DNA from 3 places in the Vibrio sp. V30_P3S12P165 genome. Region 1 is predicted to be linked to each of the others. Evidence: predicted binding sites of a transcription regulator. Region 1 holds the regulator's gene; each other region holds the start of a gene.
What was found. Region 1 encodes PurR, which represses purine synthesis genes. Its sites were predicted from a motif close to TNANGNAAACGTTTNCNTNA; they were not measured.
Positions count from the first base shown of each region.

Region 2: the regulator PurR is predicted to act here: its motif matches at 4,717-4,736, upstream of CAG57_RS15765 (NCS2 family permease).
Region 3: the regulator PurR is predicted to act here: its motif matches at 8,737-8,756, upstream of CAG57_RS02600 (inosine/guanosine kinase).

Region 1 is NZ_WXWH01000030.1:187,453-197,958, forward strand. It holds gene mukB (chromosome partition protein MukB) at 1-865, opposite strand, end outside; gene mukE (chromosome partition protein MukE) at 862-1,590, opposite strand; gene mukF (chromosome partition protein MukF) at 1,571-2,908, opposite strand; gene cmoM (tRNA uridine 5-oxyacetic acid(34) methyltransferase CmoM) at 2,910-3,698, opposite strand; gene elyC (envelope biogenesis factor ElyC) at 3,787-4,608, shown strand; gene purR (HTH-type transcriptional repressor PurR) at 5,028-6,038, shown strand; cyclic di-GMP riboswitch class I at 6,178-6,262, shown strand; gene CAG57_RS06525 (TfoX/Sxy family DNA transformation protein) at 6,377-6,967, shown strand; gene CAG57_RS06530 (TVP38/TMEM64 family protein) at 7,171-7,854, shown strand; gene CAG57_RS06535 (alpha/beta fold hydrolase) at 7,851-8,648, opposite strand; gene glgA (glycogen synthase GlgA) at 8,809-10,257, opposite strand; gene glgC (glucose-1-phosphate adenylyltransferase) at 10,268-10,506, opposite strand, start outside.
Region 2 is NZ_WXWH01000077.1:165,631-176,136, reverse strand. It holds gene CAG57_RS15785 (succinylglutamate desuccinylase/aspartoacylase family protein) at 1-635, opposite strand, end outside; gene rimK (30S ribosomal protein S6--L-glutamate ligase) at 595-1,500, opposite strand; gene CAG57_RS15775 (ATP-dependent zinc protease family protein) at 1,500-1,943, opposite strand; gene CAG57_RS15770 (beta-Ala-His dipeptidase) at 2,518-3,990, opposite strand; gene CAG57_RS15765 (NCS2 family permease) at 4,756-6,048, shown strand; gene gpt (xanthine phosphoribosyltransferase) at 6,085-6,549, shown strand; gene frsA (esterase FrsA) at 6,663-7,910, shown strand; gene crl (sigma factor-binding protein Crl) at 8,004-8,393, shown strand; gene proB (glutamate 5-kinase) at 8,516-9,649, shown strand; gene CAG57_RS15740 (glutamate-5-semialdehyde dehydrogenase) at 9,661-10,506, shown strand, end outside.
Region 3 is NZ_WXWH01000013.1:336-10,841, reverse strand. It holds gene CAG57_RS02650 (SDR family NAD(P)-dependent oxidoreductase) at 1-314, shown strand, start outside; gene CAG57_RS02645 (NAD(P)/FAD-dependent oxidoreductase) at 327-1,592, shown strand; gene CAG57_RS02640 (DUF1365 domain-containing protein) at 1,604-2,380, shown strand; gene CAG57_RS02635 (SAM-dependent methyltransferase) at 2,380-3,618, shown strand; gene CAG57_RS02630 (DUF2878 domain-containing protein) at 3,618-4,121, shown strand; gene CAG57_RS02625 (chalcone isomerase family protein) at 4,096-4,647, shown strand; gene CAG57_RS02620 (DUF3833 domain-containing protein) at 4,647-5,177, shown strand; gene purB (adenylosuccinate lyase) at 5,262-6,632, opposite strand; gene hflD (high frequency lysogenization protein HflD) at 6,690-7,307, opposite strand; gene mnmA (tRNA 2-thiouridine(34) synthase MnmA) at 7,328-8,446, opposite strand; gene CAG57_RS02600 (inosine/guanosine kinase) at 8,832-10,136, shown strand; gene CAG57_RS02595 (H-NS family histone-like protein) at 10,216-10,506, opposite strand, start outside.

The DNA.
Region 1 (10,506 bases):
AGGTTTGCTCAACGTTAATACGACGCTCATTCGCGTGGCGCATATAGTCAGCAGCAACATATTGGGTTGACTCAGCAATTAGATGTTTGAACAGATCTCGATCTGCTTGCGTGTTTTTAATGGCTTCTAAAGTCATGCGATTTTCACGCAATGCCGATTCCATATCTTGGAACGCTTTTTTCACTCCGCCATTTTGTGGCAATAAATAATCACGCAATGAGCGGGTAATCGCGCTGGAAATACCGCCATATAACGAGGCTTCAATCAAGCGGTAAAATTTGGAACGGTCACTGCTATTTCGCAGTTTTTTAGGCACCACGCCTGATTCAAACATCTGACTGTGGTAATCCACAATCGAAGCAAATGGTTTGAAATGTGCCCCTTCGATACGACTCAGGGCTTCTTTCACTTCATTGAGCTGACGAACACGAGCATGATGATCTGAAACACTTTCTACCAAAATATCCGTCGGTTTGATATGGCTAGGTAGGCCTTGAATAACAAAGGGTTTAATATCAACTTTCTTATCTCGCCCAGCCACTTGCTGAAGTTTGACCGCAAACAAGAAACGTTGATGACGTGAATTCACCACATCAAGTGCCGCATAACAAGCTCCCGGCTGCAATTTACCATACAGTCCTTTATCACGAGAGGCTTGTGAGCTCCCCGCTTCCGTTGTATTACGAAAGTGCAGTAAGCTTTGGTCAGGAATTAATGCGGTGATAAACGCCGCCATTGTGGTCGATTTGCCTGCGCCATTACCACCAGATAATGTGGTCACTAAATTATCGATATCAAAAGTTCGGGCAAAGAAGCCATTCCAGTTGATCATGGTGAGTGATTGATATTTACCTCTTTCAATCATGCTTCATCTTCCCATACTTCATCTTGTTCATGTTGTGGTTGCAATTCAACTTCATCAGTTAATAAGCTTGGTTGGTTAGGCTCTTGGTTATGGACGACCGCCTCACCATCGCGGATCAAACGTAATTGTGCTTGACGCATATCATCCCCTACTCGCACATCGGCCCCAAAACGGAAAACCGCCTCGGTAATACGAAACTTGGTTGTCTCGCCGATATGAATAAGCATACCCAAACGACGTAATCGACGTAACGAAGAGCGAACTTTTTCAAACAATTTTTCTTTATCTAAATCTGAACCTGTGGCACGGTGAGTGACCAATTTCATCAGTTTTTTCTCATCAACTAATGAGAGCAGTTCTTCATACAACTCTTGGTTGGTAAAAATGCCTTCGTGCGCCAACCGCTCAGGGCTTAAATAGAGAAAACAAAGGACTTTACCCACCAGCATATCCAGTTCAGATAGCACGCTGCGGTTAATCAAGGAGGTTGAACGCGGCCGAAGATAGAAAAAACCTTCTGGCGCACGAACTAACTCCGTATTATAACGTTGGTAAAATAATGCCAACTCAGGTTCAAAATCGGATAAGAAAGCATGGTTATCTAGATCATCACTAGACACATGCCGCCCTGCGCGCAATTGGCTATCTAAAGCCGGGAAAAGCGGATTCACTATCGCTTTGGCCAGTTGCTCTGGCATATATTCATTAATATCGGTCGATGACATTTGCTTGTACCTTTGCCCCAAATTCGTTAATGGCTTGCCAGTTTGGTTGAACGGCTCGGTAATCCGATTCAGAATAACCGAGACGCACGGCTTGATCGACGACGATTCTAGCCAGATCAAAGTGCTGTGTACGCGGATGTGAAGCGAGGTAATCACGTAACACGATACCTAAATCGATGGGTAACTGCTGTTCTTTATGAGCTTTAAGCATATGGCCAATACGCTCTGAAATTGCGTCGTGCACTTGCTGAAACTCTTCATATTCCACGTCCATTGGCCGCTGCCCTGTCACCTCATCATCTCGGAGCACTAATGCTTCATCACGCAGATCGGATAAGCGTTCTGCCTCTGCAAATGTTAATAACCATGGCTGGGTAAAATAATCATTCATTGACTGACGAAGACGTTGACTGAAGGCTCGATTTTGATCCATATCAATGGCCGTTCGGATAAATTTATGCACATGTCGGTCATAACCTATCCATAAATCAATCGCTTGTTGGCCCCAATTGATGATGCGATCCAACTTCATTTGCAGTGAAAATAGCACTTCTTCAATAAATTCAAGTTCAGGATCGCCATAAATTTTTTCTTGAATATCGAGAATCTGGGTTTGCAGTTCATCTCCTGCAGCCTGCAAGGTATCTTGCAGTTCTCGCAGTGTCGATGAGGTTTCTGATAATAAACGTTCACACTGTTGAATGGCGTCTCGCCAATCTTGATTGAGCAGGTCAGCAATTTGCTGTTTTACCGATTGCTGCTGTTCATCCAAAACGCGTTGGTTAAGATCAATGCGATCAAAAATCTCTCCGACAGAGTATTTCAGTACGCCATACACGTTTTTTTTCCAGTGCTCTGTTGTACCGCCCTTCTGAGCAGATTCAGCCGCTTTCGCCATTTCATCGGCGACCATCGAAAGCTGAATCGAGAGCTTTAATTTGGAAAACTCACGATGACGAAGGTAGTAGTCAGTGATCCCCATTGCAAGTGGTGAAAGACGATAGATACTCATTCCTTCTGTCACTTCGCTAGTAAATCGACTGATCAAGCGCTGTTTGACTAATTCATTAATGGCATTATTTGCTCGAAAAGCCGAAGGCTCCCCCGTATCCGTAAATAGTCGAGTTACAATGGCAAAAGCATCATGCAACTCGCCTTCACCAAGCTCTTCATCAAACCGTTCATGGCTCAACACGGCAATGGCAATTAAAAAAGCTAACCGCTCTGCACTGAGGTTCAAGGAGAAATCATGCTGCTTAACCCAACTCACCAATTCATCAATGGGCTGCTCTGCAGCGTTTTGAGTTAATTCACTCATGTTATACCTGTTCTTTTTTCTTAGCCCAAACATGGATATAGCGACCTAATGATAGATAAGGTTCTTGACGGCAATAATGTCGTTCCAGAGCCAAAAGATCTTCATATTGATATTCACCCATATTTTGCATGTTACCAATATAGTCACTAAAACAGCGAATACCGGATTTTCCACAAATTTCAAATCCGGCTTGTTCAATCCACTGATAAACGTCGGTCGGCAATAAACCTTGTTGAGGCTGAAGTTTAAAACGTTTGCGGTGGGGCATTCCCGCTAGAATATGAGGAATATTGCCACACACTGCATTTTTGTACACCAAGCCATGTTGGTTATAAAACATAATCGATGCCATTCCACCCACTCGCACTTGGTTCAACAAATGGTGCAATGCCTGTTGAGGATCTGCCAACCATTCCATGACTGCATGGAACATCACGATGTCGACAGGTGCTGGTAAATGTTTATCGATCGCTTGGACAGGGGTATGTACAAAGCAATACCGTTCAAGTAAACCGTTCTGAATAACCGCCTGTTTTGCCAAATGCAACATTTCAGAAGAAAGATCGCATAGAGTGACATTGTGACCAAATTTCGCTAATCTTTGTGACATCTGTGCCAAACCACCGCCCGCGTCTAAAATGTGCAACGGAGCTTGTGCTTCATCGAAATGGGTAAGTAGACTCATGAGGTCTTGCCAAACAATTACTTGGCGAATCTCACCTTTGTCAGAACCATAAATGTTTTTTGCAAATTTGTGGGCAATATCGTCGAAATTACGGTCTTCTGTCACTGTGGCTTGAGCTATGATAATCAATCGTGCTGCTATTCTGTCATAGGAATGGCAGGAATAAAGAATCTTTCGCTGATTTTACTATCAAGTGCTGTTTTTTCGGACTATTTTGTTTATGTTTGAGCTGAAAAAAATCGTTTCCTCGCTTCTGATGCCTTTGCCAGCACTGCTGATCATTGGTTTTGTCGGTTTAATGTTAATCATGTTTACCGCCAAACGTAAAACAGGCTGTCTTGTGGTGCTCTTTGCATTGAGCGGTCTGTTTTTAATTGCCTTTCAACCCCTTTCTAGCCGCCTCTTAATGCCTTTAGAGCGTCAATACAGCGCGTTTCTGCCCGTCGACGGTTCCGTTGATTATGTGATGGTGCTTGGCAATGGCCATGTTGTGGATGGTACGATTCCACCCACCTCGGAGTTAACTCGAACGGCATTGATGCGCTTAACGGAAGGCATCCGTATTTTACACATGTACCCTGGCGCTAAGCTGATTTTATCAGGCTATGCCGGTGGTACTGAATTTAGCCATGCGAGAATGCTCGCCAAGGTGGCTCTCGCGCTTGGTGTGTCAAAATCTGATATTATTTTACTGGAAACCGCACAAGATACTTGGGAAGAAGCGCGGCAAGCTGCTGCTTTTGTTCAGCATAAAAAACTGGTTCTTGTCACTTCTGCAAGTCATATGGCACGAGCGATGAATGAATTTCACTCTGTTGGACTCACGCCTATCCCTGCTCCGACCAACTACCTAGCCCAAACGAAGGTGAGTCAAGCTTGGGATAAATACATTCCCAAAGCCAAATATCTAGAACAAACAGAGCGCTATTGGTTTGAAACGATGGGACTGATGTGGCAATCAATGCGAGATTGGGTCAGTCAGCATAACAACGCTGAACTCAGTGATACTCAATAACCAATAAACCAGCAAATCAAGATACACGGCTCTTGCTCACAAATTGCTACGTTTACTGACAATTTTGTATGGTTATAATGCATATTTAAGCTAAATTTCATTGCGGGTTGAGTCGTTGCAGTCTAAAATCTTGCTCGCTACTGACAAGATGAATGTAAAAATCAAGCCGCTATTTAACAGCGGTTTTTGTTTTTTTATTACTTTTAGGCTAATTAAAGCCGGTGCCCAAATCATGAAGCGTTATCGTCAAGCAACAGGCAAAATGGCTATTTTTCTCAGCCAGTATCATAAAATCAACATCGCCTATCGCATCATAACGCCGAATGCCCCTATCAGAGGGAAGCCTGGGTATAACTACTGCTGCACTCAATGAAGTGAAAGCCTATGCCGGCTCCAGCAGTCATTGATAGGATAAATTTATGGCTACGATTAAAGACGTTGCACGCTTAGCGGGTGTATCCACAACGACCGTATCTCATGTGATCAACAAAACCCGTTTTGTTGCAGAAACGACACAAGAAAAAGTACTCGAAGCAGTTAAGCAACTGAACTACGCACCAAGCGCGGTGGCAAGGAGCTTAAAATGCAACACAACACGTACAATTGGTATGCTCGTCACGCAATCAACCAATCTTTTCTTTTCTGAAGTGATTGATGGGGTTGAAAGTTATTGCTACCGCCAAGGGTATACATTGATTTTATGTAATACCGGTGGGATTTATGAAAAACAACGTGACTACATTCGCATGTTGGCAGAAAAACGTGTCGATGGCATGTTGGTCATGTGCTCTGACTTAACAGAAGAGTTACTGGAAATGCTCGAAAGCCACCCAGACATTCCTAAAGTCATTATGGATTGGGGGCCAGAAACATCTCAAGCGGATAAGATCATTGATAACTCAGAAGAAGGGGGTTATCTCGCAACGAAGTATCTGATTGAGAAAGGGCATAAAGCTATCGCTTGTCTTAGTGGTCATTTTGTCAAAGCCGCTTGCCAAGAACGGATTACTGGATTTCGTCGTGCCATGGCCGAAGCGAACCTTCCCGTTAATGATGATTGGATTTTAGAAGGTAACTTTGAATGTGATACCGCCGTTTTAGCGGCCGATAAAATTCTCGCCATGGATACTCGCCCAACCGCTGTATTTTGTTTTAATGATACGATGGCACTTGGCTTAATCAGCCGTTTACAACAACGTGGAGTTAGAGTTCCTGACGACATGTCCATTATCGGATACGATAATATTGAACTTGCTGAATATTTTTCGCCACCATTAACTACCATTCACCAGCCCAAACGCCGAGTCGGTAAAAATGCCTTTGAAATACTGCTGGAACGAATTAAAGATAAAGAACACGAACGCCGTACATTTGAAATGCATCCAGAAATTGTTGAACGCGATACGGTACGAGACTTAACCAAAAAATGATGGATAAGCGTAACTAAACCGATTAAAATCACTAAAAATCGAACCAGAGTCACATTTTCAAAAAAATGAAAAGTGACAACGGTTCAGTTTTAATGACTTTATCATCCGTATTCTGAGGTAATACTCGGAATACAGTATGTCACGCACAGGGCAAACCATCTGAAAGGGTGGGACGCAAAGCCTCCGGCCTAAACCCGAATGTGGTAGGTAGCGGGGTTGCCGATGGCTAAACTGCATAGACAGGAAGTTAACTTCTTATTGACATCTTTTAGCAGTTTTTTGCTAGTCTCTCGGACCTGATTTGGTGGCGAATTAGTTAATACACCGAGATTTACAACATGGATAAACCCGTATTAAAAGACTCAATGCGACTTTTTGAGCCACTTGGCCGTATCAAATCGCGTTCAATGTTTGGTGGTTTTGGCATTTTTACTAATGACACGATGTTTGCGTTAGTGGTTAATAACCAACTGCATATACGAGCAAACGATAAATTAGCCGCCAAATTTAAACAACAAGGTTATCAACCCTATGTGTATACAAAAAAAGGGTTCCCCGTTGTGACCAAATATTATGCTTTTCCTGAAACGAGCTGGTCAGATCCGCAATTCATCTTATCTGAGGCACAATCCGCTTTAAAAATTGCTCAACTTGAACGAGACAACCAAGAGCAATCAAAACCAGAACGGCTGAAAGATTTACCAAATTTACGACTAGCCACTGAGCGCATGTTGAAAAAAGCCGGCATCAACTCCGTTGAACAACTGCATCAACAAGGCGCACTAGCTGCTTATCAAGCGATACAACAAAGCCATTCCAGCGAAGTTAGCCTAGAGCTATTGTGGGCATTAGAAGGCGCAATTGAAAGAAAGCACTGGTCAGTCATTCCGCTTTCGCGACGCGAGGAACTTATTAAGCGTTTATCTTAAAAACACTCTCTTCATGCTTTTCAGCACTCAAACAATAATTAGTCCCTCAGCGAGTTGTATACCCAACCAACTTGCGTAGGGCTAATTATTGTCATGGTTTAACCTAAATCACACGATACCCAAATATGTTCTATTCTGTATCCATTGGATAACGCTAAATTTTGCCACTAATTAAATTTTTCCACTATAGTATAGGCCGCTCAATGACCCGAAAAATGCTGGTTGGATTGATACTACTTGCGATAGTGATCTTGCTCACTGTCAATTTACAACAATATCTCAATCTAAGCTCGATCAAACAGCACCACACTCAACTATCTCTATGGATTGATGAACATTTTGCCATCGCAGCTCTGCTCTATTTTGTTTTTTATGTCTTATTAACCGCCTTTTCCGTTCCTGGCGCGGCTGTATTTACTCTTCTTGGTGCGGCCTTATTTGGTTTTTGGATCAGTTTATTTTTAGTGTCTTTTGCCAGTACACTGGGAGCAACGATCGCCTTTTTGATTAGCCGCTATTTGCTCAAAGAATGGGTATACCGCCGCTTCTCTGATAAGTTGATTACACTCAATCATGGAATCAGTCAAGATGGTGCCTTATACCTATTTTCGTTAAGACTGATGCCTATTTTGCCTTTTTTTCTGATTAACTTATTAATGGGGCTCACCTCGATAACGACTTGGCGCTATTACTGGGTCAGCCAATTAGGTATGCTACCTGGAACGGCAGTGTATATTAATGCGGGAACTCAGTTGAGTGAAATAGATCAGCTCTCGGGGATCATATCCCCTTCTGTGTTATTTTCTTTTGTATTACTTGGCCTTTTTCCATTGCTGGCCAAATGGCTAATTAAACGATTACGCTATCAGCGGACAAAGCACCATTAATTGCTTTGCTGGTAAATAAAATCGATAGAGACTTGATTAAACAAACGCGGCTGCTCAACGTTACAGACATGGCCGCAATCAGGAATTTCTACTAATTCACTCTGCTGATGTGCTGCAACCATCTCTCTAACGGGATGAAGAAACATATAATCACACGCCCCCATTACATATAACGTAGGAATCGGTAACGCTCTTTCTTTAAAATAACGCATTAATGGATTCACTTCAGCCGTCAAGGTAAACCAGCGTTTAAACTCTTTTTGACAAAGCTTCTGGGCCTCTCTGACAAATAAGTGTCTAGATTCTTTTTGGCTTGATTGCGGCATGACAACGTATGCAAATAAGCGGTAAAGCCACATATAAGGCATGATATGTTTACTCAAGTGGCCAAGTGTCACCAAGACTTGTGAACGAATATTTAATCGAGTAACCGCTCCGCCGAGTACCATACTCTTGACACGCTCGCCAGCCAACTCTGCCATATTTCTAACAATAATCGTTCCCAGTGACATACCAACAAAGTGAGCGGACTGGATTTTGAGATGATCAAGAACACGCAAAACATCCTGCGTTACAGACTTGAAAGTATAGCGCTGAGCCAATAAATCTTTTAACAATTGATTCGACTTACCGTGCCCACGTAAATCAACCAAGAGCAAATTAAAATGCTGTTTATAGTCTTTTATCTGCTTAAACCAGATAGAAGAGCTTCCTCCTGCACCATGAACAAAAACAACCCAGTCTTTACTGGTTGGATGGGGATAAATTTTATGAAACAACAAACCTTGGGGCATGAACACCACATAAACTCAACTTACTTAGTAGAGAAGATTAGCATAATTTACCTTGTACATTTGCTCAGAGTTGTAAAAAATCATGTATAAAACATGCCGATATTGGCTCACTGACAAAGCACAGAGCGCATCAATCACGACTACGCTCAGCCTCCCTTCATTAGTAATCGAAAATTGCCGAACGATACATCTTTAAGTATTCCTGCGCTGAATCAAGCCAACTAAAGTCTTTCTGCATCGCTCTTAATTGAACCTTTAGCATTTCATCCGGATTTTGCAAATAAAATAACAAGGCTCTTTGCATCGTAATCAACAAGGCTGCCGGCGTTGGATCCTGAAAACCAAACCCTGTTGCTTGCTGAGGGTACTTATCATAGTCTTGAACGGTGTCTTTCAGCCCACCAACCTCTCGAATGATAGGCAGAGTTCCATAAGCCATACTGTATATTTGGTTTAGCCCACACGCTTCAAATTCCGATGGCATAATAAAAAAGTCTGAGCCGGCTTCAACCAAGTGAGCAAGACGATTACTATAAGCTTCAATAAAAACAAATTTGTTAGGATGGGTAGCTGCAATCTTATGTAATTTTTCAGCGATTTGAGATTCTCCCGTCCCTACGATCACCAGCTGCACTTCATTGCGCAAAAACTGATCGAGAATCGGTAGTAAATAATGGAATCCTTTTTGGTGGGTTAATCGACACACCATGCCGAACATAGGTATCGCAACTTGTGGTAATGCTAGCTCTTGCTGGAGCGCTTGCTTACTGCTTGCCTTCCCTGATTTTAAAGCATTCTCTTCTGCATGGTAAGTTTGTGGTAGATAACGATCCGTTGCTGGACTCCACTCAGAGTAATCACACCCATTGATGATTCCATGTAGATCGCGCGCACGGCGAACAAAATCGTCGACCAAACCGTGTGAACCTAATGGTGTTAACAACTCGGAAGCATAGTTAGGACTAACCGCATTAATTTTATCAGCAAAGGCAATTCCTGCTCTTAAAGTACTCACATGATCATGGCCATACTGTAAAAATTCCATTCCCGATAGATTCAATTCAGGGATAATTTCCAACTGATGATAAGAAAAAATACCTTTAAAAATAGCATTATGGACAGTTAATATGGTTTTTATGCCGCTGTAATAACCATCATCACGATAACGCGTTTTTAATAAGAAAGGGATTAATGCCGTGTGCCAATCATTCGCGTGAATAATATCCGGGTGAATGGCTAATTTAGGTAAAATATCTAAACAAGCGGCGGAAAAAAAGCCAAAACGCTCGCCATTATCGACATAGGCATGGTTCTGCTCTGCATATAAGTCTGGTCGATCAAAATATTCTTCACAATCAATCAAATAGACAGGCACCTTGTCGAGTTCAGTCAAACGAACTTGATAACGAGTATGTGGCCAATGCAATAATTCTGTTTCAAGAATAACCGGTAAATTTTGTTTTTCATCAATGGTGCGATAACCAGGTAGCACAATGGCTACCTGATGACCAAGATCCATTAAAGCCTTTGGCAGTGCCTTCGCCACATCGGCTAAGCCGCCACTTTTCACTAGTCCTTCAGCTTCTGAAACAGCGAACCAAATGTTCATTTTCTCATGATTAGAATCCAACTTTTGTCCCTTTTGCTATCACAACAATTCCTTCGTCAGAAACATGGAACCGTTGTCTATCCAGTTCTAAATCTTCACCAATAACGGTACCAGGGGCGATTTCTACATTTTTATCAATGATCGTGCGTTTAATCGTACACCCTGCACCAATTTTAACATCACCTAAAATCACCGATTCACTGATCAACGATCCATGGGCAATGTTGGTTCTGAAGCCAAGTACAGATT
Region 2 (10,506 bases), on a different contig from region 1:
TAGGTTAAGACAGTAATACCGGCTTTTTCCGCTTCGCTGCGTAGCGATCCGTTACGCAGCGGAGAATCGATAATGACAGGTGTAGCAAAAGCTTGAGCCACTCGTAAGGTTTCAGGGTTACTGAGATCGGCACGTATTTGTGGCAAGTTTGTTCGATGGATAGCCCCAGTGTGTAAATCAATGATGTAATCGCAATTCAGGGCAACTTGAGAGAAAAATGTGTGAGCCATACGAGAGGCTAATGAGCCTTTTTCACTACCGGGGAAACAGCGGTTGAGATCTCGCCTATCGGGTAAGTAACGAGATTTATGGATGAAACCAAATACGTTCACAATCGGAACGCTGATGAGTGTTCCCCTTAACTTCGTTGGATCAATCGTGTTAATCAGCTGGCGAACAATTTCGACGCCGTTAAGTTCGTCACCATGAATGGCGGCGTTTACCATCAAAATTGGGCCAGCAAACGCGCCATTAATAATTTCAATCGGGATGGATAATGGAGAGTGGGTATATAGTTTGGCCGCTTCAAGCTCGATGACTCGTTTCGTCGCTGGGAGAATGACTTCCCCCAGAAATGAATACGCGGAATTACGATTAACCTTTGCCACGTGTTTTGGTCCTTCTACTGGCTGCATTTTTTTCAATAAACTCGACAATCATTCCAGCAATGTCTTTGCCTGTGGCTGCTTCAATGCCTTCGAGGCCCGGGGAGGAATTGACTTCCATGACTAAAGGGCCTCGCTCTGAACGAAGGAGGTCGACACCCGCAACATTCAACCCCATCACTTTAGCAGCATCAATCGCTGTTTTACGTTCTTGGGGGGTGATTTTTACCAGTGATGCTGTGCCACCACGATGTAAATTGGAACGAAATTCACCTTCTGCGCCTTGGCGTTTCATGGCTGCGATGACTTTATCACCAATGACAAAACAACGAATGTCAGCACCACCCGCTTCTTTGATGTATTCCTGAACCATGATATTTGCTTTTAGCCCCATAAATGCTTCGATGACACTCTCTGCAGCTTTACGGGTTTCTGCTAGCACGACACCGATACCTTGTGTTCCTTCCAGTAATTTGATCACAACCGGAGCACCACCAACCATCTCGAGTAAATCTTTTACATCATCCGGTTTGCTCGCAAACCCGGTGATCGGCATACCAATCCCTTTGCGAGATAATAGCTGCATAGAACGCAATTTATCTCGAGAGCGACTGATAGCGACCGACTCATTGATCGGGTACACCCCCATCATTTCAAATTGCCGTAGCACGGCTGTACCGTAAAAAGTGACAGAAGCACCAATACGAGGGATAACCGCATCAAAACCTGAAAGTTTCTCACCTTTAAAATGGATCTCTGGTTGTTCTGAGTTGATATTCATATAACAGCGTAAAGCATCGATAACTTTGACTTCATGCCCGCGTTGTTTGCATGCTTCAATTAAACGTTTGGTTGAATACAATGAAGCGTTACGCGACAGAATACCAATTTTCATTATTTTGGCTCCTCGAAAGGGATTAAAAAGGATTGGGTTGGATCAACCATGATTCGATGATGCATAGCCGTTCGGCCTAATAACATTCGAAATGCCATATTTTCACGATTTGTCAGGGTTATTTCTATCGGCCAAGTATGCCCCCCAAGAGAAACTTCTGACTCGATCACATAGCGAGACTCTTCATGTCCTCCTGAATCTCGAACAATCCGCTCATCAATCACTTTAGCTTCACAGACCGTCACTTCTTCAGTGTTATGTTGTAGTGGATGAATCCAAAAACGTACCCAAGCGGCATTTTCTTTAGTAAATGGCTCCACTTGAAAAGTGTGAAGACAAGAAGTCCGGGCTCCAGTATCGATTTTGGCTTTTATTTTTCCAATACCTAATCTAGGAAGGCTTACTATTTCACGCCATCCTACAATCATTTTTTCTTCGTTCATGGTTATTTCATTTATGTTGAGCATATACCCTTCCTACTTGAATCTGCAGGGGTGTTGGCTGCGTTCGTTCACCCCAATCACATAGCCTGTCTATGCTGATGGGGATGATGAGAGCCATCTGTGGCTCTCACCAAAGGCGAGCCTACGGCTGTTCAAATTTGTTCCAGACAATTTGTCACTCACTTGCCGCCTACCTGCAACAGCAAGTTGTTTGGGTATAGTGGACACGATTCTGAATTTGGCTATATCAAGAGAAGAAATATCATCGCTCATGACATTGGCTATGCAGTTATCGCTTGAATCGAGTCGGGTGAATAACTCAGGAGAAATTCAAGGACGCGAACTCTAGCAGTAGACCGTGGGTATCGCTAATGAATAAAATTTTTCGTATCGATAAAAAAATGCTTTTGGCCGACCCTTTTGGGCAGTGTTTGTGGCTCTTTTTACCGGATTATCGGCTTATCATGTAGAGTAACTACATGATAAGCTTCTGTCTTGTATAAATAAGCCACAAGTTGTTGTAAAAATTAGCTCAAAAGGTCAACAGCCCCCTAGGTTAGCTTGACCATTAACTTTAGGCTTTGGTTGGAATATTTTCCAGTAAAGCGATCATTTGTTGCCAGAAGAGCGCTACGGTATCAATTTTCACTTTTTCATCGGGAGAGTGAGGGAATTTGATGGTTGGGCCAAAAGAGAGCATATCCATATTGGGATAAGGTTTTTTGAATAACCCGCATTCAAGCCCAGCATGAATAACCATGATATTGGGTTTATGCCCATAGAGGTCTTGGTACATATCACGGAAAATGTGCATGATTTCTGAATCCGCATCAGGTTTCCAACCAGGGTAAGCTCCCGAGAAGGTGATGTTTGCTTCAGCCAGTTGCGCAATTGATGAAAGCATACTTTGTACTTGGCTCCGGCCTGAGTCAATCAGTGAGCGAATGAGGCAGAGAACGTTAACTTGCTTTTCTTCTGTTGTGATTACGCCAACATTCAGGGAAGTTTCTACCACGCCTTCAATGTCATCACTCATGCGAATAACCCCGTTAGGACACGCGTTAAGCGCTGCTATAACACGTTGCTGGCACGGTAAAGTAAAAACTTGATGAGCGGTTTCAATCGCCTGATTTAACGTAATGATGGTTGTTTCAACTTGACCTAATTCTGAGGTTAATAACTCGCGATATTGTGTGAAGGTTTCATCGAGTTGATTAACTTTTTCGGCGGGAACGGCAACAGTGACAAATGCTTCACGAGGAATGGCATTACGCAGGCTGCCCCCACGAAACTCGATCAAACGAAGATCTAACGCATGTCCATGCTCAGCAATAAAGCGAGCCAATAGTTTATTGGCATTACCCCGGCCAGTATGAATATCACAACCAGAGTGACCACCTTTTAGTCCTTTCAGTGTCAGTTGGCGAGTCACAAATCCAGTCGGTTGTTCTTCACGTTGAATATCAAAACTAAAGGCCGCATCGACACCACCGGCACAGCCCATATAGACTTCACCTTCTTGTTCTGAATCGGTATTTAGAAGAATGTCTCCCTCTAACCAACCCGCTTGTAGGCCAAAAGCTCCGGTCATTCCCGCTTCTTCATCAATGGTTAGTAACACTTCAAGTGGACCATGTTTGATATCATTCGAGGCCAGTACTGCCAAACAGGTTGCCATACCAATACCATTATCAGCACCGAGTGTGGTTCCTTTCGCAGTTACCCACTCACCGTCAATATAAGGTTGAATGGGATCTTGCGTAAAATCATGCTCTGTGTCTTCATTTTTCTGCGGCACCATATCAATATGAGCTTGGAGTACCACCCCTTTCTTATGTTCCATACCTGATGTTGCTGGTTTTTTAATAAACACGTTTCCTGTCGGATCTTGACGAACGTTAAAGCCTTGCTGGGTCGCCCAATCAATGATGAATTGCACAAGAGCTTGTTCATGTTTAGATGGATGAGGAATGGAACAAATCTTATCGAAAAATTGCCATACAGGGCTTGGTGATAATTTACTGATTTCAGAGTGGAATTCAGACACAAGTGACTCCTTTTATGTAAATTTCCCCGATTATTGTTAGGTTTTTTTTTCTATTTTAGATAGATAGGCTGTAATCGGGCTATGACATAGTAACCTGAAACAGCATACCACTATGTCTGTGGTGGGAGTAGCGCCTTTGGTGATCAATTCTGCTTTTGTTGTTTTCACTAACGTCATATCGAAGTCAGAGAAGTATAAGACAGCGGTACGTGTCTTATTGTTTATTCTGTAATTAAATTACCATTTGTGGCGTTTTTTTTGTCAATTTTTACTTTTATGTGATTTTTATCACTAAATCTATTGTAATAAAATTTCTTTGTGGTATATTTATAACCAACTTCGCGAGTGAAGACAAAATGCTCAAAGGATGAGTCCGATTTATCGCCTCCAAGGAACTGAGAAATCAATAAACAATGTTTGATTTTAATGGTGATAGTTATGAATAAAGGTTTATCGTCTGTAATGTTCTGGAATAATAACGCTGTGTTTACTAGTAACTTTACATACCCTTCAAGCTTTGGTTACTAAATTTAAGCTTGTATCTTGAACAGTTTTGTTCACCCCTATATTGGAATTTATTGTTAATCGTATTTGATTCGTATAATTCACCGCCACCTATCATTAGGTGGCGTTTTTTTATCCTAAAAATGCGTGCATTCTTACTTATTGCATTTAATTCCGTATGGAATTTATTGGTTGATAACTTTATAATCGGCGACCAATCGATTACGCAACCGTTTACGTTACCATTATTAGGACTCAAACATGCTGGAAAGACTATTTAAACTCAGTGAACATGGTACAAGTGTGCGCACTGAGATCATTGCCGGGATCACCACCTTCCTGACAATGGCGTACATTATTTTTGTCAACCCGGCGATTCTATCTGATGCCGGGATGGATCGCGGCGCTGTCTTTGTCGCGACATGTTTAGCTGCCGCAATTGGCTGCTTTATCATGGGATTTGTCGCGAATTATCCTATCGCCCAAGCGCCAGGAATGGGGTTAAATGCCTTCTTCACCTACGTGGTGGTATTGGGAATGGGTTATACCTGGCAGGTCGCATTAGCGGCAGTATTTTGTTCTGGGATACTATTTGTATTATTGAGCTTATTTAAGATCCGCGAGTGGATCATTAATTCAATTCCGATGTCATTACGAACCGGGATTTCTGCTGGTATTGGCCTGTTTTTAGCGTTTATTGCGTTAAAAAATGCCGGTATTGTGGTGGATAACCAAGCCACACTGGTCTCTATGGGGGCGATTACCGCCTTGCCAGCCGTGTTGGGTGCGCTCGGTTTCTTTTTCACGATTGCTTTAGTGCATCGAGGTGTTCAAGGAGCCGTAATGATCGCTATTTTGGCGGTAACAGCTCTTGGACTTCTATTTGGTGATGTGACTTGGGGAGGGGTTATGTCTACTCCACCAAGCCTTGCACCGACTTTTATGCAATTAGATTTTTCTGCTATTTTTGAAGTTAGTATGATCTCGATCGTATTTGCTTTCTTATTTGTTGATCTGTTTGATACTGCTGGAACCTTAGTTGGTGTGGCAAGTAAGGCTGGCTTTATTGGCAAAGATGGTAAAATTCCTCGTTTAAATCGTGCTTTATTAGCAGACTCAACGGCGACCTCGGTTGGCGCTTTGCTTGGTACATCAAATACCACTTCTTTTGTGGAAAGTGTTTCTGGTGTGGCTGCTGGTGGACGAACAGGATTGACCGCTGTTGTGGTTGGCATTTTATTTCTGCTTGCATTATTCTTCTCGCCATTAGCGGGCATGATCCCAGCTTATGCAACGGCAGGAGCTCTGTTTTATGTTGCCATCCTAATGCTTTCTGGCCTAGTCAGTATTGATTGGCGTGATCTAACGGAAGCGGCACCAACGGTGGTGACTTGTTTATTAATGCCGCTGACGTTCTCTATCGCAGAAGGCATTGCGCTTGGCTTTATTTCTTATGCGTTGATCAAACTGCTTAGTGGTAAAGGCCGTCACGTGTCACTCAGTGTCTGGATCATGGCAGCTATCTTTATTATTAAGTTTATCCTTGAGGCATAAACATACCCAATTTCCAAACAATTAGGTTTAATTACAATGAGTAAAAAATTCGTTATCACTTGGGACAATATGCAGAAATTTTGTCGTGAACTTGCCCAGCGTCAAATGCCTGCAGAACAATGGAAAGGTATCCTAGGTGTCAGCCGAGGTGGTCTGGTTCCGGCTGCTATTTTGGCCCGTGAATTAGGGATTCGTTATGTCGATACCGTATGCATCTCAAGTTACGATCATGATCACCAACGCGACATGAGTATTTTAAAAGCTCCAGAACATGATGGCGAAGGTTTTTTAATTGTTGATGATTTAGTTGATAGTGGTGATACAGCGCGCCAGATTCGTCAAATGTATCCTAAAGCGAAATTCGTTACGGTTTGTGCTAAACCAGCAGGAAAAGAGTTAGTTGATGAATACATTGTTGACATTGAACAAGATACATGGATTGAACAACCTTGGGATATGGCTTTATCCTATATTGAACCGGTCAACCGCAAACAAAAATAATCACGCATCTTGTTTATGATAACTTTTGATCAATAATCACTGAAATGGCCCTGCAAAGGGCCATTTTTTTGATTAGTATAACTGCATCTATGCTTTATATAACGAGATGTCTTATGTCTGATTCAAGCAGTAACAATCTTTCTGAAACGTTATTTCAAAAACACAAGCAAGCCAAAGAAACTTCCGCATTAACTCAGTATATGCCCAGTAGCCTTGAGTTTATCGAACAAAAGATGGAACAAGATACATTCTTCTGGTATCGCAACTTGCGCCGCTTACAGTGGGCATGGTTAGGCATTGATCCGATAGATCAAGAAGAAGTGTTAGCGCGTATTGCTTCATCACAACATTCGAGAACCTATGATAAATGGCTCGATACCGTGATAGGGTATCACAGTGGAAATTGGACTTATGAATGGACTCGGCTTGGAGCAAACTACCATAAGCAAAGTGAATCTTTAACCGGGGATCAAGCAGCAGAGCGGATGTTCAGTGCCTCCTTGTGTTATAGCATTGCGGGCTACCCGCATTTAAAAAAAGATAACCTGGCGATACAAGCGCGTGTTTTAGCCAATCAAGCTTATCAACAAGCGGCTGAGCTGACCAAATACACGATTAAACCGCTGGAGTTTGACTATCAAGGTAAAAAAATTATCGGTCATTTACATTTATCGCATACGAATGAACCACAGCCGGTGGTGATGGTAAGCGCTGGATTAGATAGTTTACAAACAGATATGTGGCGGTTGTTCAGGGATTATTTAGCTAAACGTAATATCGCGATGTTAACGATAGATATGCCGTCAGTGGGGCATAGTCATCATTGGCCTTTAACCCAAGATTCCTCTTGCTTACATCAAGCGGTGCTTAATCAGTTAGCACCATTGCCTTGGGTGGATCATCGCCGAGTTGGACTCGTTGGATTTCGATTTGGTGGCAATGCTATGGTTCGGCTCTCTTTTCTTGAATCTTCGAAGATAAAAGCCTGTGTTTCGATTGGGGCACCTGTTCACGATATTTTTGTTTCTCAAGAAAAAATGAAAATGATGTCGAAAATGTACTTAGATGTTTTGGCGTCTCGTTTGGGGAAAAACACGGTTGATATTCCAAGCTTATCGGCTCAATTAATGGCTTGGTCATTGAAAGTTCAAGGGGTACTGGCGACAAGGCGTACACCGGTACCGATTTTAGCCCTTTCTATGGAGGGAGATCCCGTATCACCAGCAAGTGATAACCATTTGATTGCTACCTTCAGTCAAGGAGGAAAAGCAAAACTGGTAAAAGATGAAAGTATTTCACGAGGATATGAGCAATCCCTCGATTTAGCAATAAAATGGCTCGAAGAACAACTCTGTGGATGACTTTTCAATTTAATTAGTGAAAAGTGAATGCTGTGCGCTTTTTAAGCGCATGATTATTATAATGAATAGGCATTCTAAACATGGAGAGATAAAATGTCAGAAGTGGCAAAAAAACCAACCCACCACCGTTTGTTGTCAGTATTGAAAGCGATTGGTCCTTATCTGCGCGAAGGCCAATGCCAAGAAGGGAAATACCTCTTTGATTGCTTGGCCGTTTGTATTAACGATAAAAAATCGCCTGAAAAACGTGAATTTTGGGGCTGGTGGATGGAGCTGACTAAAACCGATACCGGATTTGAAGCTAATTATCGAATAGGGCGATATAATGTTGCTGGACACTGGGATGCTTCCTCTCCCCCAGAGCAAGCAATGTTCGAAGTCGTAAGAACTCAACAAGCATTTCATCAAAAACTCGCGCAAACGTTACAAGAACGGTTCTTATTTACTCTCTCTTTACATCAACAGTCGGATGAATTTGTCTAGATTGAGGGTAAGATAGAGAAACCGTCAAAAAAAGAGGTGTTTCACCTCTTTTTCCTCTTGTACAACCCGCGCTTGATTGCTAAAACATCACCTCTTATATGTTTTCCATTGCAGAATAAATCATGACAACGAATCAACAATGCCAAATCACACCCCAAACGGTTGTGGTCAAGTTAGGAACCAGTGTATTAACTGGCGGAACTTTGGCACTTGACCGAGCCCATATGGTTGAACTTGTTCGCCAATGCGCTGAACTTAAAAAACAGGGCCACAAAGTGGTGATTGTTTCATCTGGCGCGATTGCCGCTGGGCGAGAGCATCTCGGTTATCCCGCCTTGCCGCACGCTATTTCCAGTAAGCAGCTTTTAGCGGCGGTCGGTCAAAGTCAGTTGATTCAGGCATGGGAATCCCTGTTTGCTTTGTATGGAATTAAAATAGGGCAAATGTTACTTACCCGAGCTGATTTAGACGATCGAGAGCGCTTTCTTAATGCTCGTGACACTATCAATGCATTGGTTGATAACGATATTGTTCCTATCGTCAATGAAAATGATGCAGTAGCAACGAATGAAATTAAAGTTGGTGACAACGACAACCTCTCAGCTCTGGTTGGCATTTTATGCGGTGCTGATAAATTGTTACTGTTGACCGATCAAAAAGGCTTATTTACTGCCGATCCGCGCAAAGACCCCAACGCTGAATTGATTAAAGAAGTGAAAACCATTGATGACACTTTGCGAAAAATTGCTGGCGGAAGTGGTACAACATTGGGTACTGGCGGTATGGCGACTAAACTACAAGCGGCCGATATCGCTCGTCGTGCCGGAATTGAAGTGATTATTGCTGCCGGTCGTGCTCAAAATGTCATTTTTGATTCACTGAGTGATCACCCACAAGGTACACGGTTTTTGGCATTAGAAGAGGCTCTGGAGAATCGCAAACGTTGGATATTAGCTGGCCCTGCAGCATCAGGCGACATTATTATTGATTTGGGTGCGGCGAATGCTTTGCTTGAAAAAGGCAGTAGTTTATTAGCGAAAGGGGTGGTTCGAGTGGCAGGGAAATTTGCTCGTGGTGAAGTGATTCGCGTCAAAGATCAGCATCAACATTTAATTGCCCGAGGAATCAGCGCTTATTCAAGTGGTGATTTAGCAAAAATTGCCGGTAAACACAGCAAAATGATCATCGATATTCTCGGATACGATTATGGTGCTGAAGTGATCCATCGTGACAATATGGTTGTCATTCAAGAATAGGGAGAAACAGCGTGGATTTAATCCAAATGGGCCAAGCGGCAAAAGCGGCCTCTTTCCAACTTGCCACCGCATCAACCGCACAGAAAAACCGAGCATTAGCTATGATTGCTGATGAACTCGAAGCCAATGCGGCCGTTATTTTAGCGGCGAATGCAAAAGACATTGCATCAGGTAAACAAGCGGGACTGAGTGATGCTCTGCTCGATCGTCTGCTCCTGAATGAAGCACGTTTAGATGCTATCGCCACTGATGTACGTAATGTGATCAGCTTGCCAGATCCAGTCGGCGGTGAAATCGACGGTAAAGTGTTAGCAAACGGTATGTCTCTCGCCAAACGTCGTGTTCCGCTTGGCGTTGTTGGGGTGATATATGAAGCTCGACCTAATGTGACGATTGATATTGCCGCTTTATGTTTAAAAACGGGTAATGCGGCCATTTTACGTGGCGGCAAAGAGACTTTTTTTTCCAATATGGAATTGGTTAAAGTGATCCAGTCGGCATTAGTCAAAGCTCAATTACCCATCGCAGCGATTCAGTATATTGAAAACCCCGCTCGTGAGTCGGTTGCCCAATTACTCAAACTGGATGAGTATGTGGATATGATTATTCCACGAGGTGGGGCTGGATTGCATAAAATGTGCAAAGAAAACAGTACAATTCCAGTCATCATTGGCGGGTTTGGCATCAGCCATATTTTTGTTGATGCAAGTGCTGATCTCGATAAATCGGTTGATGTGATTGAAAATGCCAAAACACAGCGTCCTTCTGCCTGTAACTCATTGGACACCTTGTTAGTTCATGAGGCGATTGCGCAACCGCTACTTAAAAAATTGCTTGTCAAACTCAATCATAAAGTT
Region 3 (10,506 bases), on a different contig from region 1:
CGGAAGCTTATGGAGCATCAAAAGCAGCCGTGGGTTATTTAGCTCGTTCACTGGCATTAGATTGGCAGAATAAAGGCGTTGCTATCACCACCATTTTCCCAGGCTTTGTCGCCACGCCTTTAACCGACAAAAATAATTTCCCAATGCCTATGATGATTACCGTTCAACAGGCATCAAAAGCCATTCGTACCGGGTTAGCAAAGGGGAAAAAAAATATTTATTTTCCAGCCCGTTTTACTTGGATGATTCGACTACTCGCCTTATTACCCTATCGTTGGCAGCAGCAATGGGTGAAGTGGCTGGTTCGTGTATAAAAAGGATAAATCATGAAAATTGCTATTATTGGCAGCGGAATTTCAGGCTTAACGTGTGGTCACTATTTACATACTGATCATGATATCACCGTGTTTGAGGCCAATGATTATATTGGGGGTCACACGGCAACGGTCGATGTTGAATGGGAAGGGCAGCATTACGCAATTGATACCGGCTTTATTGTCTATAACGACCGCACTTATCCAAATTTTATCCGTATGATGGACGAAATCGGTGTCAAAGGGCTGCCCACACAAATGAGTTTTAGTGTCCGTAATGATGGCAATGGCTTGGAATATAACGGACATACCTTAACGACATTATTTGCGCAGAAAAGAAATTGGCTGAACCCTAAGTTTTATCGTTTTATTGGCGAAATATTGCGCTTTAATCGGTTGGCTAAGTTGGCGAGTCATCAGCCAGCACAAACGTTACTCACGTTGGGGGACTTTTTACAACACCATCAGTTTTCTGACTATTTCTGTGAAAATTATATCTTACCGATGGGAGCTGCCATTTGGTCATCTTCATTGGCAGATATGCGAGTTTTCCCGTTGGGTTTTTTCTTACGCTTTTTTCTAAACCATGGATTACTTGAAGTAGCTAATCGTCCACAGTGGTATGTTATTCAAGGCGGCTCACGGTCGTATATCACGCCTTTAACGAAAGGGTTTCAGCAGCAGATCAGGCTAAATTCTCCGGTCACATCCGTACGCCGAATGGACTCAGGGGTAGAATTAACCGTCAATGACCAAGTAGAACGGTTTGATCAAGTGATCTTTGCTTGTCATAGCGATCAAGCTTTAGCGATGTTGGCCGATCCGACCGAAAAAGAACAAAACATTCTGGGGGCCATGACTTATCAGGCGAATGAAGTGATTTTACACACCGATACCTCGTTACTCCCAAAAAGGAAAGCTGCGTGGGCATCTTGGAACTACTGGTTGAAGGGCGTGCAAGATCAGCAAACCCGTTTACCCTCTTTAACCTACAATATGAATATTCTGCAGCATATTTCTTCTTCAAGCACTTTTTGTGTCACGCTCAATAGCGGTCAAGATATTGATCCAGATAAAGTGCTTAGGCGGTTTATCTATCATCATCCAGTGTTTACGACACAAGGGATTGCTGCCCAGCAACGTAAATCAGAGGTGAATGGTATTAATCATACCTGGTTTTGTGGTGCGTATTGGCACAACGGTTTTCATGAAGATGGTGTAAAAAGCGGCTTGGATGTTGTGACACAATTAAATGCTCTGCAGGCGAAGTTTAAATAAGGAGTTGTGAAATGAGTGACGTTCCATCTCATATCGGAAGTTGCTTAATGGTTGGTCATATTCGGCATCGCCGCTTAACCCCTGTGCAACATGCGCTGAACTACCGATTATTCATGCCCTGTATTGATTTGGATGAATGGCAAGCATTGAAAAATCAAGTCTGGGGGTTAGGTGAAAAATGGTGGCACTGGGCACGCTTTCGTCGTCAAGATTATCTCGGTGAGGGTGATTTAAAGCGTGCAGTGCAAAGTAAAGTAGAGCAATTAACTGGTGACAAGATAACGGGTAAAGTCGTCGCGGTACTCCATTTACGTTACCTCGGGCTGTATTTTAGTCCCGTTAATTTTTATTACTTATATGATGAACAAGGCCTGTGGCGTTATTTATTAGCTGAAGTCAGCAATACCCCCTGGAATGAGCGACACTATTATGCGCTCCCAGCAGATGCCGGTAACAATAATCAGCATTGGCAACAAGATAAAGCCTTTCATGTGTCACCTTTTAATCCCATCGACCAACAATACCATTGGAAGCTGAAACCCTTGACTGATCATTTAATGGTGCATTTAGAGTGTCATCGGCAGCATAAAGAGTTTGATGCCACATTGACCTTGCGTGCTCAACCTTTTACCAGTAATGCACTGATTAAGTTATTGCTCAAAACACCGATGATGACAGTTAAAGTGATGGTGGGGATTTATTGGCATGCTTTTAAACTTTGGCGTAAAGGTGCTCCCTTTTATGCACACCCACAATCGGAACAAGACAAGAGTAAGGAGAGAGAATAATGATACCGTCCGCTTCTTTAATAATGCCTAAAACCCGGACTATGTTTTCCAAAGGTGCCAGAGCGGTGGCATTGAGGTCTCTCCATTTATTACGTATTGGTAGCTTGACCATTAAAGAATCATATCATGATGAAAACATGGAACAATTTGGCTCTAGTGATACTGGCCAGTTGCATGCCTTTATCGAAGTGAAGCATCCTGATTTTTATGCTCGGTTGCTCAAAGGAGGCAGTATTGCCGCTGCAGAAGCATATATGGATGGGTGGTGGGATAGTCCAGATTTGACGGCGGTGATGGAATTGATGGCGAGAAACCTGTCGGCACTTGATCAACTGGAAGCGAAAAGTAGCGTATGGACACGTACGGTTAACCAACTTGGACATTGGTTAAAACGTAATACGGTTGGACAAGCTAAGGAAAATATTGAGGCACATTACGATTTAGGTAATACGCTCTATCAAACCTTTTTAGATAAAAACATGCTCTATTCAAGTGCGCTTTATCATTCTGCTGAAGAGAGCTTAGAGCAAGCTCAGATCAATAAAATGGATCGTTTATGTCAACAGCTACAACTTCAACCGACAGATCATGTATTAGAAATTGGTACAGGTTGGGGAGCGATGGCGATCTATATGGCTCAGCAGTATGGATGCCGTGTGACCACGACGACTATCTCAGAGCAGCAATTTGCCTATACAGAAGCGTTGGTAAAACAGCTCGGATTAAGCGATAAAATTACTCTGTTGAAAAAGGATTATCGTCAGTTGACCGGGCAGTTTGACAAACTTGTTTCGATCGAGATGATTGAAGCAGTCGGTCATGCTTACTTAAAGTCCTATATTCAGCAGTGTAATGAGAGATTAAAACCGCAAGGGCTAATGGCGATTCAAGCGATTACTATTGTCGACCAACGTTATCAATATTATCGTAATAATGTTGATTTTATTCAGAAATATATTTTCCCCGGTGGATTTTTACCCTCAATTACGGTACTGGCTGAAACTGCCACTCGATATAGTGATCTTGTGATTCGTGATCTCTTTGACCTCGGATTAGATTATGCACAGACGTTAGCTGACTGGCGTCAACGTTTTGAAATTTCGCTGGAGCAGGTACGGGCACTTGGCTACGATGAACGATTTGTCCGTATGTGGCGCTATTATCTTTGCTACTGTGAGGGTGGGTTTAACGCTCGTACGATCAGCGCTGTTCATATGACATTGCAGAAGAGTGGATAATGCGTAGCTTGTTGTGGCCATCATTATGGTTTGAAGTGATTTGGTTGTGCGCGGTATTAGGGCAAACCAACTGGCAAGGCGTCACGCTTGGCTTGGTACTCTTGACTTGGTTGACGTCTGTCTACTATGCGCGTTATCGCATATTTCCGGTGTTGGTCATCACGATCATCGGTATAACTCTGGATATGGCAAATCATTACTTTGCGCTATTCATTTTTGCCGAGGCAACTTGGATTCCGCTATGGCTCATTGCCCTATGGGGAGGCTTTGCTTGGTATAGCCAAAGGTTGTTAACCGTTGTTTGTACTTATCCTCGCCTATGGGTGATGTTTTTGGGCGGATTAGGGGGAGCTCTAAGCTATTGGGCAGGATATCGTTTTGGTGCTGTTACGCTGGTTTACCCAGTTTCGATCACATTAGGGATACTCTTTATCCAGTGGTTCTTGTTAACCTTCTTTTTGCTAAAGGTGTTCACCGATGAAATGGATAGTCGCTATCACTAAATTCAGTTTAAGCTTAACTTTATTACTTCCTGTTCGGGCGGCGTCTATCCAAGATTCGCAAACCATGTGGTCAATGTGGCCAGTGGTTGGGCAGGCAACCCTTTCGTGGTTATGGTTTGATGTTTATACCTCCCAGCTCCGTACACCAGATGGTATCTATCATCATATTGATGATTTACCAGCTCATCCAGTTGCATTGGAAATTCACTACTTGCGATCAATCTCGCAGCAACAACTATTAGAGGCGACCCAAAAGCAGTGGCAAAAACTTGGCTATTCAGCGGCAGAAATAGAGCGGTGGCTGAGTGAATTTAGTCACATGTTTCCAAGTGTCGAACAAGGGCAGCGTTTGGTGTATCTCTCGGATGGACAAACGGGTCAACTTATTTTCTTTCCTTCACAGGATGAGTCTGAAATACGTGGCCTGGTTCAAGATCCGGTAATGAATGAGGCCTTCCTAGCTATTTGGCTATCGCCACGTAGCCATTATCCTCAATTAAGAAAGCAGTTAATAGGAATAAACTGATGAAATACTTCTATGCATGGCTCTGGTTGTTGGGGGGATGTTTACTCACTGCCTGCTCAGCAGACATTCAGGACTATCAAAAAAATGAACCCAAGTTTGATTTATTCGAATATTTTTCAGGCACAACTCAAGCCTGGGGGATGGTGCAAGATTATACAGATAAACAAACACGACGCTTTGAAGTCTTAATTAAAGGCTCTGTAGAAGGCGAGGTTCTGACTTTAGTGGAAGACTTTGTGTTTGATGACGGTGAAGAAAGTCAGCGAATTTGGATAATTACTCGTACTGATCGCGGTGAATACCTCGGTGAAGCAGATGATATTATCGGCCAAGCTAAAGGAAAGGCGGTCGGAAATACTTTACATTGGCAGTACACTTTTTTATTACAAACTGAGCAACAAGCGATTCAGGTTTTATTTGATGATTGGATGTATCGTCAAGATGAAAAGCATATGTTTAATCTGACTAAGATTAAAAAATTCGGCATTGAAGTCGGAAAAATTACGTTATTTTTTCAAAAGCAGCCATAATCACCAAGAGCATATGGTTGTGATGAAAAAGGGCCATATATGGCCCTTGTATTGAATACTAATCTAATCCAGTTAGAGTTAGAGTTAGAGTTTATCAGTCAGTTCGATAGCATAGCCAATATAGCTGGCGGGAGTCATCTGTTTTAGGCGATCTTTCTCGGGTTGTGGTAACGCTAGTCCATCAATAAAATCACGCATGGCTTCACCGTCCACCCGTTTTCCTCGGGTTAATTCTTTAAGTTTTTCATATGGTTTTTCAATACCATAACGGCGCATGACCGTTTGTACTGGTTCGGCAAGCACTTCCCAGTTCTTATCTAACTCGGCCAATAGTGCCTCGCGATTCACCTCTAATTTGCTGATCCCTTTCAAGGTAGAAGTATAAGCGATAATGGCATAGCCAACACCAACCCCTAAGTTACGCAGAACGGTAGAGTCAGTGAGGTCACGTTGCCAGCGAGAAATAGGTAACTTTTGCGCAAGATGTGTAAAAATGGCGTTGGCTAAGCCGAGATTCCCTTCGGAATTTTCAAAATCAATAGGGTTAACTTTGTGTGGCATGGTTGAGGAGCCAATTTCGCCAGCAATGGTTCTTTGTTTGAAGTGACCTAGTGCGATATAACCCCAAATATCACGATCAAAATCAATCAAAATCGTATTAAAACGAGCAATCGCATCGAATAGCTCAGCAATATAATCGTGAGGTTCGATCTGAGTTGTGTATGGGTTCCATGCTACCCCTAAAGATTCGCAAATAAACTCTTCACTGAATTTATGCCAATCGACTTCAGGGTAGGCAGAAAGATGAGCGTTATAATTACCGACGGCACCATTAATTTTAGCTAGAATTTCAATATTGGCGATTTGCTTATACTGACGTTCCATACGGTAAGCCACGTTCGCCATTTCTTTCCCCATCGTTGATGGTGAAGCGGGCTGCCCATGAGTTCGTGAAAGTAAGGGAATATCGCGATATTCTTCGGCTAATTTTCGAATCGCATCAATAATGTTGCGAATTTCTGGCAGGATAACCGTATCACGAGCTTCTTTCAGCATCAGGGCATGAGACGTGTTATTAATATCTTCTGATGTGCAGGCAAAATGAATGAATTCATTAATGGCATGCAGCTCAGGAACTTCGGCGACTTTTTCTTTTAAGAAATATTCAACCGCTTTGACATCGTGGTTCGTAGTACGTTCGATGTCTTTAATACGTTGGGCATCTTGTTCATTAAAGTTGTCAGCTAATTGATCAAGAAATTGATTTGCTTGCTCACTGAGCTGTGGGACCTCAGTAATTGCTGCAGTAGCAGCCAGCTTTTGTAGCCAACGAATTTCAACGATAGTTCGGTACTTTAGGAGACCATATTCACTGAAGATACTACGTAACGCAATCGTTTTACTTCCGTATCGGCCATCTACCGGTGAAACAGCAGTCAATGCTGACAGTTCCATGTTTTTCTCCTGGAGTTTGAGTTAAATGTGAAAGTGGGTGAAGTTGAAGTCGATCATTTAAAGTCTTGCTAGTAGCAGTTGAGCTTGCTCGATCATCTTTTTACGACTAAAAATCAAATGGCGACGTCGACCACCGACTTGACGCCAAAGTACGGCACAGCGAATTCCGGAAAGCAACAAGGCTCTTACTTTATGCTGATTGGCTGTTTGTTGTAATACCGCTGGTGTGCCGGTAACCTGAATGCGAGGGCCAATCGGACTAATAACATCAAGATAGACATTAGCAAGATTACTGATCATTGTTTCATCAAGTAAATCGAAGTGCGCGACTTGGCGTTCGATCGTTTGCAGGCGATCCCCCAGTTGTGCCATCGCATCTCTACGGCTACTTAACTTCCGCTCTAATGCCATTAGGCTAATCATATAACGGGTCATTTCATTACCCGTAGGCGTGTTATCAATACCATTGACTAAACTTTCGAGGCCCACTTTTAAATTAGCCTCGTCGCCAAACACATCCAGTGTACTGCTCGGGTTTGTGTTAACAATGGCCTGAAGTGAAGAGGCGAACGCGTTGGAATCACAGTGGCCATCTCTTGCAACTTGTTGTACCAGGGCCACTGCTTGACAGAGCCCAGCAAAAGCGATAGTGCGATCATAATTCGTGTGAGCCACGTCAATACTCCTAAGGTTGACTATGAGATACGCTGTTCAATAATACCACCGCCAAGGCAAACTTCACCTTGGTAAAATACCGCCGATTGACCTGGGGTTACGGCAACTTGTGGCCCATCGAACATTACTTTGATGTTATTGTCATCGATAGGGATGAGGGTACAAGCAATATCTGTTTGACGATAACGCGTCTTAACCGTGCAACGTAGCGTGTCTGTGACTGGTTGACGATTTACCCAGTGCAGTTGTGATGCCAATAGACCACGAGATTTTAGTAAAGGGTGATCAGCGCCTTGCACAGCAATCAAAACATTTCGCTGGAGATCTTTTTCTGCAACATACCAAGGTTGTTCTGTTCCTTCCTTAAGACCACCAATGTGTAAGCCTTTACGTTGGCCAAGCGTATGGTACATCAACCCTTGATGTTCACCGACAACTTTTCCTTCTGGTGTTTCAATTTTACCGGGTTGTGCAGGTAAATAGCGAGATAAGAAATCGGTAAATTTGCGTTCACCAATAAAACAGATACCGGTTGAATCTTTTTTCTTGGCCGTCACTAGGCCTTGCTCTTCTGCAATTCGACGAACTTCTGGTTTTTCTAGTTCACCGACTGGGAATAAGCTTCGGGCTACCTGTTGGTGGCTAAGTGTATACAAGAAGTAGCTTTGATCTTTATTGCTATCAAGCCCGCGTAACATTTGTGGTTTTTCGCCTGTGACAGGAAACGTTCGCCGAACGTAGTGACCCATGGCTATATAATCGGCATCAAGTACTTCATCGGCAAATTCAAGAAACGCTTTAAATTTGATCTCTTTATTACATAAAATATCAGGGTTAGGCGTTCTTCCAGCTTTATATTCGGCAAGGAAGTATTCAAAAACATTATCCCAATATTCCGCTGCAAAATTAATGGTATGTAAGTGGATGCCTAATTTATCACAGACGGCTTGTGCATCGGCTAAATCTTCAGCTGCGGTACAATATTCTTCGTTATCGTCTTCTTCCCAGTTTTTCATAAACAGGCCTTCAACTTGGTAGCCCTGTTGTTGCAATAGATACGCTGAAACGGACGAATCGACACCACCTGACATGCCAACAATAACTTTCTTTTGACTATTTGTACTGTGAGCTTCTGACATAACTCAATACCACTTGATGAACTTGGGGGAAGATTCTAACAGAAAGATTTTTTTGAGGACAGATCCGAGACTGCAATCACACTTCTTTCGGTCAATTATCTCTGCGTAACCTTCTCATTCTCAAATCATCTCGTTGATTTCTTAGTTAATGTGAAATAATAAGAGAGCTGAGAGAGCCGGAGAAACTGATGGCATACATTATTTTTAGTTGAGAAGGCGCAATTTTGAGGTTACCCGATGTTTTCCGGCTTTGACTGATGGATGTAGAGTATGATGAGGAAAAAACTCGCTTACGAAAACGTTTGCTCTTTTTCTGTCAGTTGCTGTTTTACGGTGTCGCGAGTTAGAATCGCCCATCCTTTTATTGCTATGCCGAACCACCGTTATGAAATTCCCTGGCCAACGTAAGTCAAAACATTATTTTCCTGTCCATGCTCGCGATCCTCTTGTCATTCAGGCACAAGAAAATAAAAAAATGTCCCGTACTCATATTATTGGTATTGACCAAACTTTAGTCGATATTGAAGCGAAAGTAGATTCAGAATTAATTGAACGTTATGGCTTAAGTAAAGGGCATTCGTTAGTTATTGATGATGATGCGGCAGAAGCGCTATACCAAGAGCTAAAAAACAATCAATTGATCTGCAGTGAGTACGCAGGTGGAACAATCGGAAATACACTTCATAACTATTCGGTCTTAGCGGATGATCGTTCAACCTTATTAGGTGTGATGAGCCAAGATATTAAAATTGGTAGCTATGGGTATCGTTATTTATGTAATACATCCAGCCGAGTTGACTTGAATTATTTACAAGGTGTGAACGGAGCAATTGGTCGCTGTTTTGCTCTCATTACGGAAGATGGTGAACGAACCTTTGCTATCAGTGAAGGGCAAATGAATCAATTACGGCCAGAAAGTATTCCTGAGAAGATTTTCCAAAATGCGTCTGCTTTGGTGCTGACCGCTTATCTTGTGCGTTGTAAACCTGGCGATCCAATGCCAGAGGCAACGATGCGTGCAATAGAATATGCCAAACAATACAACGTGCCGGTGGTGTTAACACTCGGAACTAAATTTGTGATTCAAGAAGATCCGCTATTTTGGCAAAACTTTTTGCGTGACCATGTTTCGGTTGTGGCTATGAATGAAGATGAAGCGTGCGCGTTGACAGGAGAGCAAGACCCACTAGCGGCCTCTGATAAAGCGTTAGATTGGGTTGACTTAGTGCTGTGTACTGCGGGGCCGGTCGGCTTATTTATGGCGGGATATACTGAAGATTCAGCAAAACGAGAAACGACATTACCGCTGTTACCTGGCTCTATTGCAGAATTTAACCGATATGAGTTTAGTCGACCTGTCAGCCGTTATAGCTGTGATAATCCGATTCGAGTTTATTCCCATATTGCCCCATACATGGGGGGGCCTGAAAAAATAAAAAATACCAATGGTGCAGGTGATGCCGCACTATCCGCGCTATTACATGATATGGCGGCCAATAAATATCATAAAGAAAACGTGCCGAACTCCAGTAAGCATCAGCATCAATTTTTAACTTATTCTTCTTTTTCTCAGGTGTGTAAATACTCTAACCGTGCGAGCTATGAGGTGCTGGTACAACACTCTCCTCGTTTATCCCGTGGTTTACCAGAACGAGAAGACAGTTTAGAAGAAGCCTATTGGGAGCGGTAGGCTTCCTCTTTTTCCATCATAAGGAAAAATAAAAGGCTCAGTAATGAGCCTTTTATTTTTAATAATATTTTTAATGAGATTAAAGGGCAAAATCTTCGAGAGATTTTCCTTCATCTAATGCTTGTTGGATAACCGAAGGTGTTCGACCTTGGCCTGTCCAAGTTTTTTCTACGCCATTGTCAACGTATTTATATTTAGCGGGGCGAGGTGCACGTTTCGCTTTGCCTTTTTTGGTTTTTGTTTTTGTTTCACCAGCTAGTGCCGAGATTAGTGCATCAACGTCAATGCCATCTTTGGCGATTTGTTCGGCAATGGCTGCGAGTTTGGCTTCTTGTTCGGCTTGAGCTGCTTTTTCTTGTTCTTCAATTTC